One region of the Methylobacterium guangdongense genome, then DNA from elsewhere that is predicted to be linked to it. Evidence: predicted binding sites of a transcription regulator. Region 1 holds the regulator's gene; each other region holds the start of a gene.

Region 1 (3,271 bases):
TTCACGGGCGTCCTGGCCACGCTGGTGGCCACGCCCTGCACGGCGCCGTTCATGGGCTCCGCGGTGGGATTCGCCCTGACCCAGAGCGCCGCTGTGGCGCTCGCCGTGTTCGCGTGTCTCGGGCTGGGCCTCGCCCTGCCGTTCTTGGCTCTGACCCTTTGGCCGCCGGCCCTGCGGGCACTGCCGCGGCCGGGCGCCTGGATGGAAACCCTCAAGCAGGTGCTCGCTTTCCCGGTCTACGCCACCGTGGCTTGGCTGATCTGGGTCCTGGCACAGCAGGTCGATCCGCGGGGCCTGCTGGCGGCGTTGATCGGCCTCGTGCTGGTGGGGTTCTCCGCCTGGGCCTGGGAGCATGGCCGCAACGCCGGATCGGGGATGGCGCGGATTGCGCAGGTCTGCGCGGTCCTGGCGCTGATCGCCGTCGCGGCCCTGACCCTCAGGCTGCCGCAGGATCGCGTCCCGGCCTCCGCGCAGGCTGACGGTGCCATTGAGCCGTTCACGCAGGCCCGCCTCGACGCGCTGGTCGGCGCGCACAAGCCCGCCTTCGTCAACATGACCGCCGCGTGGTGCATCACCTGCGCGGTCAACGAGACGACGTCCCTCTCCACCAAGGCCGTGCGGGCCGCGATGGCCGAGCGGGCCGTGACCTACCTGAAGGGGGACTGGACCAATCAGAATCCCGAGATCACCCGCCTGCTGGAGAAGCACGGCCGGAGCGGCGTGCCGCTCTACCTGCTCTATACCGGCGCCGGGGAGCCCCAGGTGCTGCCGCAGATCCTCACCGAGGGGACGGTGCTGCAGGCTTTGGCATCAGTGCCGGCTGGCGCTGACCGGAGCGCCGCGCTGACCCGTTGACCGGGGTTTCCAAAGGGGGGCAGCCCTTTGGCGGGGCGTCGGGGCGGAGCCCCGGCATCCGGCTTGTCCCGACACCGGACAGCGTCCGGCACCAGGGCTCTGCCCTGGACCCGCCAAAGGTCTCGATCTTTTGAAACCGGAACTGGGCGCCTCAGGCTTCGAGGGAGAAGGTTTCGTCGAACGCGTAGCCGGAGCCGCGGACGGTGCGGATCGGGTCCGCCTGGCGCGGGCCGTTCAGCGCCTTGCGCAGGCGGCCGACATGCACGTCGACCGTGCGCTCGTCGATATAGACGTCGTGGCCCCACACCCCGTCGAGCAGCTGCTCCCGGGAGAAGACCCGGCCCGGCGCCAGCATCAGGAATTCGAGCAGCCGGAACTCGGTCGGGCCGAGATGCAGTTCCTCGCCAGCGCGGCGGACCCGATGACCGGTGCGGTCGAGTTCGAGGTCGCCGGCGGCCAGACGGTCCGAGACATGGGCGGGCTTGGCCCGGCGCAGCAGCGCGCGGATCCGGGCCAGCAGCTCCGGGACCGAGAACGGCTTGACGATATAGTCGTCCGCCCCCGTGCCCAGCCCGCGGACCCGGTCGCCCTCCTCGCCCCGGGCGGTGAGCATGATCACCGGCAGCCGTTCGGTCTCGCGCCGGGCGCGGATGCGACGGCAGAGCTCGATGCCCGACAGGCCGGGCAGCATCCAGTCGAGCAGGACCAAATCGGGCATCCGCTCGGCCAGGAGCAGTTCCGCATCGTCGCCCCGAGCCGCCGAATCCACCAGGAAGCCCTCGGCTTCCAGGTTGTAGCGCAGCAATGTGGTCAGCGCCTCCTCGTCCTCGACGATCAGGACTTGCATGCTCACGTTCGATGACCCGTTCTCGCGGCGGACCCGCCGATGGTGCCGGAGGCCCCGCCCTGTCTCAAGGTGCGCGCGTGGCGCTGCGCACCGCTATCCCGACGTCGACGCGCGCCGTCCGGGTTGATCCTTTACGAAGCCTGTCCCCCGTCCACCGTCGCGTAGTTCGACGCATCGTTCTTGGGGCGGTCGCCCGCGAGCGTCTCCCCGGTGGCGAGGTAATGGATCGTCTCGGCGATGTTGGTGGTGTGATCGCCGATGCGCTCGACGTTCTTGGCGCAGAACAGCAGATGCGTGCAGAACGAGATGTTGCGCGGATCCTCCATCATGTAGGTCAGGAGCTCGCGGAACAGCGAATTGTACAGCGCGTCGATCTCGCCGTCGCGCTCCCACACATCGTGGGCCGCCTGGACATCGCGGCTCGCATAGGCGTCCAGCACGTCCTTCAGCTGGCCCTCCGCCAGATCGCTCATGTGGCGCACGCCGAGCACGATCTTCTGCGCCGGCGCCTGATCGGAGATCGCCACCACGCGCTTGGCCACGTTCTTGGCGAGATCGCCGATCCGCTCCAGATCGCCGGAGACGCGGATCGCCGAAATGGTCTCGCGCAGATCGATCGCCAGGGGCTGGCGCCGGGCGATGAGCAGGACGGAGCGCTCCTCGATGTCCCGCTGAAGGGCGTCGAGGCGCTTGTCGGCGAGGATCACGGTCTGGGCGAGCCCGTCGTCGCGGCGCACTAGGGCGTCGGTCGCCTCCGCGGTCATCTTCTCCGCCACGCCGCCCATCTCCGAGATCGAGCGACGGAGATTTTCCAGGTCGGTGTCGTAGGAGGTAACGATATGGCCGGGCATGGGGTGGATCCTTCGATGGGGGCGTGCGAACCCACGCGTTGGGGCGATCCCGCGGAACCGGTCCTCGAAACGGCTTAGCCGAAGCGGCCCGTGATGTAGTCCTGCGTCCGCTGCTGCGTCGGGTTCATGAACATCCTTTCGGTCTGCGAGAACTCGACCAGCTCACCGAGATACATGAAGGCGGTGAACTGCGAGATGCGGGCCGCCTGCTGCATGTTGTGCGTGACGATCGCGATGGTGAACTCGTCGCGCAGCTGCTCGATCAGCTCCTCGATGCGGCCCGTCGAGATCGGGTCGAGCGCGGAGGTCGGCTCATCGAACAGGATGACCTCCGGGCGCTGTGCCACGGTGCGGGCGATGCACAGCCGCTGCTGCTGACCGCCCGACAGGCCCATGCCGGACTGCTTGAGCTTGTCCTTCACCTCGTCCCAGAGGGCGGCCTTGCGCAGGGACGACTCGACCCGCTCGTCGAGCTCTGCCTTCGGCAGCTTCTCGTAGAGGCGGATGCCGAACGCGACGTTGTCGTAGATCGACATCGGGAAGGGCGTCGGCTTCTGGAACACCATGCCGACCCGGGCCCGCAGGTCGTTCAGATCGACCTTCGGATCCAGGATGTTCACGCCGTCCAGCAGGATCTGACCCTCGGCGCGCTGCTCCGGATACAGGCTGTAGATCCGGTTGAAGGTGCGCAGCAGGGTCGACTTTCCGCAGCCCGACG
Region 2 (3,271 bases), on a different contig from region 1:
CACCACGAAGCCGCAGGGCACCTCCCCCTTCAGGGCATCGCGGATGCCGATCACCGCGCACTCGGCCACGTCCGGATGGCCGGCCAGCACCGCCTCCATGCCCCCGGTCGAGAGGCGGTGGCCCGCCACGTTGATGATGTCGTCGGTCCGCCCCAGGACCGTGATGTAGCCGTCGCCGTCGATCACCCCGGCATCCGAGGTGTCGTAGTAGCCCGGGAAGGTCGCGAGGTAGCTCGACCGCATCCGCTCGTCCGAGCCCCAGAGGGTCGGCAGGCAGCCGGGCGGCAGGGGCAGGCGGATCGCGATGGTGCCCATCGTGTCGGCCGGGACGGGCTTGCCGCCCTCGTCCAGCACTTCGACCCGGTAGCCCGGCATCGGCACACAGGTGCTGCCGTGCTTCACCGGCAGCAGGCCGAGGCCCATCGGGTTGCCGGCGATCGGCCAGCCGGTCTCGGTCTGCCACCAATGGTCGATCACCGGCCGGTTCAGCACCCGCTCGGCCCAGGCGACCGAATCCGGATCCGCGCGCTCGCCGGCCAGGAACAGGCTGCGGAAGGCCGACAGGTCGTAAGCGGAGATCCGGGCGCCGGCGGAATCCTCCTTCTTGATCGCGCGCAGCGCCGTCGGCGCCGTGAACAGGCACACGACCCCGTATTCGGCGACCACCCGCCAGAAGGCGCCGGCATCGGGGGTGCCGACGGGTTTGCCCTCGTACAGCACCGTGGTGCAGCCGTGCAGGAGCGGCGCGTACACGATGTAGGAATGCCCGACGACCCAGCCGATGTCGGAGGCGCAGAAGTAGGTCTCGCCGGGCTGCACCCCGTAGAGATTGGGCATCGACCACGCGAGCGCCACGAGGTAGCCGCCCGTATCGCGGACCACGCCCTTGGGCTTCCCGGTCGTGCCGGAGGTGTAGAGGATGTAGAGCGGGTCGGTGGCGGCGACCGGCACGCAATCCGTCCGCTCCCCCGCCGCCGCGGCGTCCGCCACGGCCCCGGCCCAGTCGTGGTCCCGCCCCGACACGAGCGTCGCGGGGCCCTGCGGGCGCTGGAGGATCAGGCAGGAATCCGGCTTGTGGCGCGAGGCGTCGATCGCCGCATCCAGCAGCGGCTTGTAGGCGACCACGCGGTTCGGCTCGATCCCGCAGGAGGCGGCGAGCACCACCTTGGGCGCCGCGTCCTCGATCCGCACCGCCAGCTCGTTCGCCGCGAAGCCGCCGAACACCACGGAATGGACCGCGCCGAGCCGGGCGCAGGCCAGCATGCCGAACAAAGCCTCCGGCACCATCGGCATGTAGAGGATCACCCGGTCGCCCTTGCCGACGCCGAGCCCGGCCAGCACCGCGGCCAGCGTCGAGACTTCGTCGCGCAATGCCCGGTAGGTGATGCTGCGCTTCGTGCCGGTGACGGGGGAATCGTAGCGGATCGCCACCTGCTCCGCCCGGGGCCCGTCGGCGTGGCGATCGACGGCGTTGCGGCAGGCGTTGAGCGACCCGTCCGGGAACCAGCGGCCGTAGGGGCCGGATTCCGGCGCGAAGGCTCGGGTCGGCGCCTGCGCCCAGTCGATCGCCCGGGCCGCGTCGAGCCAGAACGCCTCCGGGTCGCGCAGGGCTGCGTCGTAGATTTCCGGATAGCGGCCCGGAAGGCTGGCTTTCGTCATCGACAGGCGTTCCCCGTGCCGCTCTCCGGCGGCGGGGGCAGAGTAGCGCATTCTCATGCGGGGGCGAGACGGGTTCGCGCCCGTTTAGAGGCCGGGAAGATGGTGCCGCTGCCGCGGCGCGTCTTGTGCTGGCTCCCGGGTCGCATTCCGCTTGCGCTGCATGCGCCCGGGAAAGGGCCGCGTGATTGACGGTCCACGGCCCTTTTCCCGGACAGGTGGAGCGTCAGCGGAACCTGTTCCGGGATCCAGCATAGGAAGCGCCGCGAAGCGGTCCTGCTTAAACACTAGGAAAACCGCCGCACCGGGGCTTCCGATGCGGCGGCATCTGTCTTGGTGGATCTGTTACTGTAGGAGGTGGATCAGCCGCTCAGTGCAGGGTGTCGCCGGCCCCCCGGAGCCGGTTGATCTCGTCCTTGAGGAGGAGTTTCCGTCGCTTCAGTTCGGCGATGTGGAGGTCGTTCGCCGAAGGCCTGTGGATCGCTTCGTGAATCTCACGCTCGAGGGCTTCGTGCTTCCGGGCGAGTTGGCTCAGATGCGTCTGCAGCGACATGAGTCGAATCTCCTGTCATCGTTTCGACACGCCAAGACTGACACAGGATGCCGCACCTGTTGAAGCGTTTTCTCCGGCTAAGCTTGGTGAAGGCTTTCCGGCATGGCTTGTCCCAGGGAAGGGCGTGACGCATGCTCTCATCGGGTGATGAGCGATCCTTTGGCCCGCAGGTGACGATGGCGGACGAGTCGGGTGAGAACGCGCAGTCGGACCTCCAGGCCGAGCTGGCCCGGTTGCGCGAGGAGCACCGGGATCTCGACAGCGCCATCGAGGCGCTGGAGCGCAGCGTCGCCGGCGATCAGCTGCAGATCCAGCGCCTGAAGAAGCGCAAGCTCACCCTGCGCGACCGGATCTTCCACATCGAGGACGCGATCACGCCGGACATCATCGCCTGATGCCGGTGGACGCCGTCCCGCGCAGCCTTGCCGCAGGGCCGCCGCGCCTGTAAGCGCCCTCTTTTGCCGGGATCAACGATGGCGTCGCCTCCGGTCGCGATCATCATGGGCAGCCAGTCCGATTGGGCGACCATGCGGCACGCCGCCGAGACGCTCGACGCGCTGGCCGTGCCCTACGACGCGCGGATCGTCTCGGCCCACCGCACGCCGGACCGGCTGGTCGCCTTCGCCAAGGGCGCGGTTGCGGCCGGGTTCAAGGTCGTGATCGCGGGGGCGGGTGGCGCCGCCCACCTGCCCGGCATGGCGGCGGCGATGACCCGGCTGCCGGTCTTCGGCGTGCCGGTGGAATCGAAGGCGCTCTCGGGCCAGGACAGCCTGCTCTCCATCGTGCAGATGCCGGCCGGCATCCCGGTGGGGACCCTGGCGATCGGCCGGGCCGGGGCGGTCAACGCGGCGTTGCTCGCCGCAGCGGTGCTGGCGCTCTCCGATCCGGATCTGGCGGAGCGTGTGGAAGCGTGGCGCGCGGCCCAGACCGCGTCGGTGGCCGAGCGGCCGGAGACGGAAGCGTGATCGTGACGGACGGGTTTCTCGCGTGACGGACAGGACCCTCGGCCCCGGCTCCACCCTCGGCATCGTCGGCGGCGGTCAGCTCGGGCGCATGATCGCG
Region 3 (3,271 bases), on a different contig from region 1:
GTGCCGGTGGAGAGCTGGCCGTAGAGGCCGCCGTTGGGGGCGATCGTGCGGGCGGCGGTGGTGGATCCGCCGTAGAGCGGGGCGAGCAGGATCGAGGCGTCGGGGCCGCCCGCCGGGGCCTGCTCGCGCGGGGCCTGGGCGAAGGTCAGGGTCGGCAGGCCGTAGGTCAGGCGGCTCTGATAGGCGGCTTGGTTGGCGGCGGACGGCACGTAGGGGTTGCCGGCCGCATTCGCGGCGCTGCCGGCGCAGGCGGCGACGGTGTTGCCGCATTGGGCGGCGAGGTAGGCCTGGAGCTGGCCCTGGGCGGCCAGGAACTGAGCCGGCAGGTTGATCGCCGTGCCGGTCACCGCGGCGTTGTCGATGTAGGCCGGGTTGGTGAAGGCCTGGGCGAGGTCGTAGGTCGCGAGCGCCCGGCTCCCGATGACATCGAGCGGGTAGTGCACGCCGAGCGCGATGCGACTGTTGCCGTAATCGGCCGCGCGGGCCAGCATGCTCTGATACTGCTGCGGCACCAGCATCGCCAGCAGGATGCTGTCGGTATACGCGTAGGTGGTGTGCCCGCTCGGGAAGGACGGGTTGGTGGCGAGGCCGCCGAGCGCCGTCGGATCGTAGATGTTGAAGCGGTCGGGCGCCGCCTGGACCGGCCGGGAGGAGCCGTAGACGTCCTGGCCGGCCTGCCTGCTGGTGACGCCGTAGGCGAGGTCGTAGACGCTGTCGCGGGTGTTGGGCAGACCGTCATAGGTCGGCAGGCTGTAGCCGGCCGGCGCGACGGCCGGAGCCGCGGCGTAGTTCCTCGGCGTCACGCTCGGATTGTTGGCCGCGCCGTTGGCGAAGTAGTTCTTCGCCACGCCGAGATTGTTGCCGCTGACATTCAAGGCACCGACCAGCAGATTGACCACGTTGCCGAGCGGACCCTTCGCGCCCTGTGCGACGCCGCGCTGGTAGATCGGGCCCAGCTGGGCGCCGAGGCCGCCGACGAGCTGCTGCGGGACGATCCCGTTGATCGGCGTCTGGGCCGGCAGGCCGCCCGCGAGATTCGCGGCCACGCCGTAGGTGCCCAGGCCCACCGAGGACAGGTTGTTGCTGGCCGAGCCGAGGTAGCTCTTGTCGCTCATCGCGCGCTGCTGCTGCGCGAGGTCGGCGCTCGTGTTGATCGCTGCCGTTTGCGACAGATTGCGTTGCAGGGTCTGCTGACCGGTGGCCGTCGCGTTGAGAGCCAGATACGGCGACAAGAGATTGAGCACGTTCACGTCGGACGGCGTCGTGTTGACGGTCTGCGCCTGCGCGCCAGAACTGAATGCCGCGACCGTCAAGGCCGCAATCGAGACCCCATGTCGGAACTTCATCTTTGGCCCCCAAAGCCCGCGCCGTCCGGCTGCGGCGGGAGACTTAGCGAAAACAGCGACCACTGCGGCGTCATACTTCATTCACAATAAGAGAAATCGCCGCCTGTCGCCTGCGCGCAACAGATTTGTACTTAGCCAACACATGATACCACTTCGAATATCGAATGATGTCTTGCGTCAAACTTGTCGCTGCCCGTCATCGACAGGGCGAACCTGCGGCCCGACCTTTCGTCGCGGCGATTAGTTTTGCTCCCGGAGCGCACTGTCATCGAAGGAAAATGTTCAGGTCACAAGAACAGTTGCGGCGATATGAAGTCTTTCGATTCGCGAATGCTGTTCCCATCAGCCGCAAATAGGCAGCGACGTCACCCAAGCGTCACGGCGACATCTTAATCGCGATTGTGCCAACACACCTGATTCCGCGTGAGGGTTCATGTCTGATTCCGCCGTGATGTCGCCGCCGGGGGTCGCAGGGAGTCGACCGCTCGGCGTGCCCCGCCTGGATCGAGGGATGCACCCGGGCGGCGTGATCGCCTTCCTGCTCGTCTTGGTGGCGGGGCTGGGCTACGCGGTCGTGAGCCTGATCGCCGACATGAACGCCGTGGGCGAGGCGCCCCTGGCCTACGGCGCCTTCGCGCTCCTGGGGCTCGCCCTGCTCATCGCCCTCGGCTTCGAGTTCGTGAACGGCTTCCACGACACCGCCAACGCCGTGGCCACGGTGATCTACACCCACTCGCTCCCGCCGCTCGTGGCGGTGGTCTGGTCGGGCGTCTTCAACTTCCTCGGCGTGATGCTGTCCTCCGGCGCGGTGGCCTACGCCATCGTCACGCTGCTGCCGGTGGAGCTGATCCTGAATGTCGGCTCCCACGCGGGCTACGCGATGATCTTCGCGCTGCTGCTGGCCGCGATCATCTGGAATCTCGGCACCTGGGCGTTCGGCCTGCCGAACTCGTCGTCCCACGCGCTGATCGGCTCGGTGCTCGGCGTCGGCCTCGCCAACCAGCTGATGAGCGGCGGGGACGGCACCGCCGGCGTCGACTGGAATCAGGCCTTCAACGTGTTCAAGGCGCTGCTGTTCTCGCCGATCTGCGGCTTCGTGCTGGCGGCGCTGCTGCTGCTCGCGCTGAAATTCGCCGTGCGCCGCAAGGACCTCTACGAGGCGCCGAAGGGCGACACGCCGCCCCCGCTGTGGATCCGCGGCCTGCTGATCCTGACCTGCACGCTGGTCTCGTTCTTCCACGGCGGCAACGACGGCCAGAAGGGCATGGGCCTGATCATGCTGATCCTGATCGGCGCCGCCCCCACGGCCTACGCGCTGAACCGCACCATGGCGGACGACACGACGCCGGCCTTCGTGCAGACTTCGACCGCGGCGAGCCAGGTCTTCTCGGCCCGTGCCCCCGGCGCCCCGGCGCCGGAGGCCGCCGAGGCGCGCCGGACGGTGACGGAGGCGCTGAAGACCAAGGATCTGAACAGGCCGCCGGTCTTCGCGGCGCTGGCGGCGCTCTCGACCGATATCGCCGCCAGCGTGAAGAGCTACGGTGCGATCCGCACGGTGCCGGCCGCCCAGACGCAGAACCTGCGCAGCGACATGTACCTCGCCGCCGACGCGATGCGGCTCCTGCCGAAGACGGGCGTCAACCTCTCCGAGGCCGAGAGCGGGATCCTGACGCGCTACGTGGGGCTGCTCAACGACGGCACGCGCTACATCCCGGGCTGGGTGAAGGTCTGCGTGGCCCTGGCGCTCGGCCTCGGCACCATGGTCGGCTGGAGGCGCATCGTCGTGACGGTGGGCGAGAAGATCGGCAAGACGCACCTCACCTACGCGCAGGGCGCCTCCGCCGAGATCGTGGCCGCCGGCACGATCGGGCTGGCCGAACTCTACGGCCTGCCGGTCTCGACCACCCACATCCTGTCGTCGGGCG

What was found. Region 1 encodes PhoB, which activates phosphate uptake and scavenging genes when phosphate is short. Its sites were predicted from a motif close to TGTCATNNANCTGTCAT; they were not measured.
Region 2: the regulator PhoB is predicted to act here: its motif matches at 2,223-2,239, upstream of AAHG09_RS22105 (YdcH family protein).
Region 3: the regulator PhoB is predicted to act here: its motif matches at 1,710-1,726, upstream of AAHG09_RS12000 (inorganic phosphate transporter).

Annotation. Positions count from the first base shown of each region.
Region 1 covers NZ_JBBXMX010000010.1:59,622-62,892, reverse strand. The annotation lists gene AAHG09_RS19000 (protein-disulfide reductase DsbD family protein) at 1-855, shown strand, start outside; gene phoB (phosphate regulon transcriptional regulator PhoB) at 1,007-1,702, opposite strand; gene phoU (phosphate signaling complex protein PhoU) at 1,834-2,553, opposite strand; gene pstB (phosphate ABC transporter ATP-binding protein PstB) at 2,628-3,271, opposite strand, start outside.
Region 2 covers NZ_JBBXMX010000013.1:126,192-129,462, forward strand. The annotation lists gene AAHG09_RS22100 (propionyl-CoA synthetase) at 1-1,659, opposite strand, end outside; gene AAHG09_RS22105 (YdcH family protein) at 2,027-2,209, opposite strand; gene AAHG09_RS22110 (YdcH family protein) at 2,386-2,604, shown strand; gene purE (5-(carboxyamino)imidazole ribonucleotide mutase) at 2,683-3,174, shown strand; gene AAHG09_RS22120 (5-(carboxyamino)imidazole ribonucleotide synthase) at 3,197-3,271, shown strand, end outside.
Region 3 covers NZ_JBBXMX010000005.1:19,932-23,202, forward strand. The annotation lists gene AAHG09_RS11995 (autotransporter family protein) at 1-1,346, opposite strand, end outside; gene AAHG09_RS12000 (inorganic phosphate transporter) at 1,780-3,271, shown strand, end outside.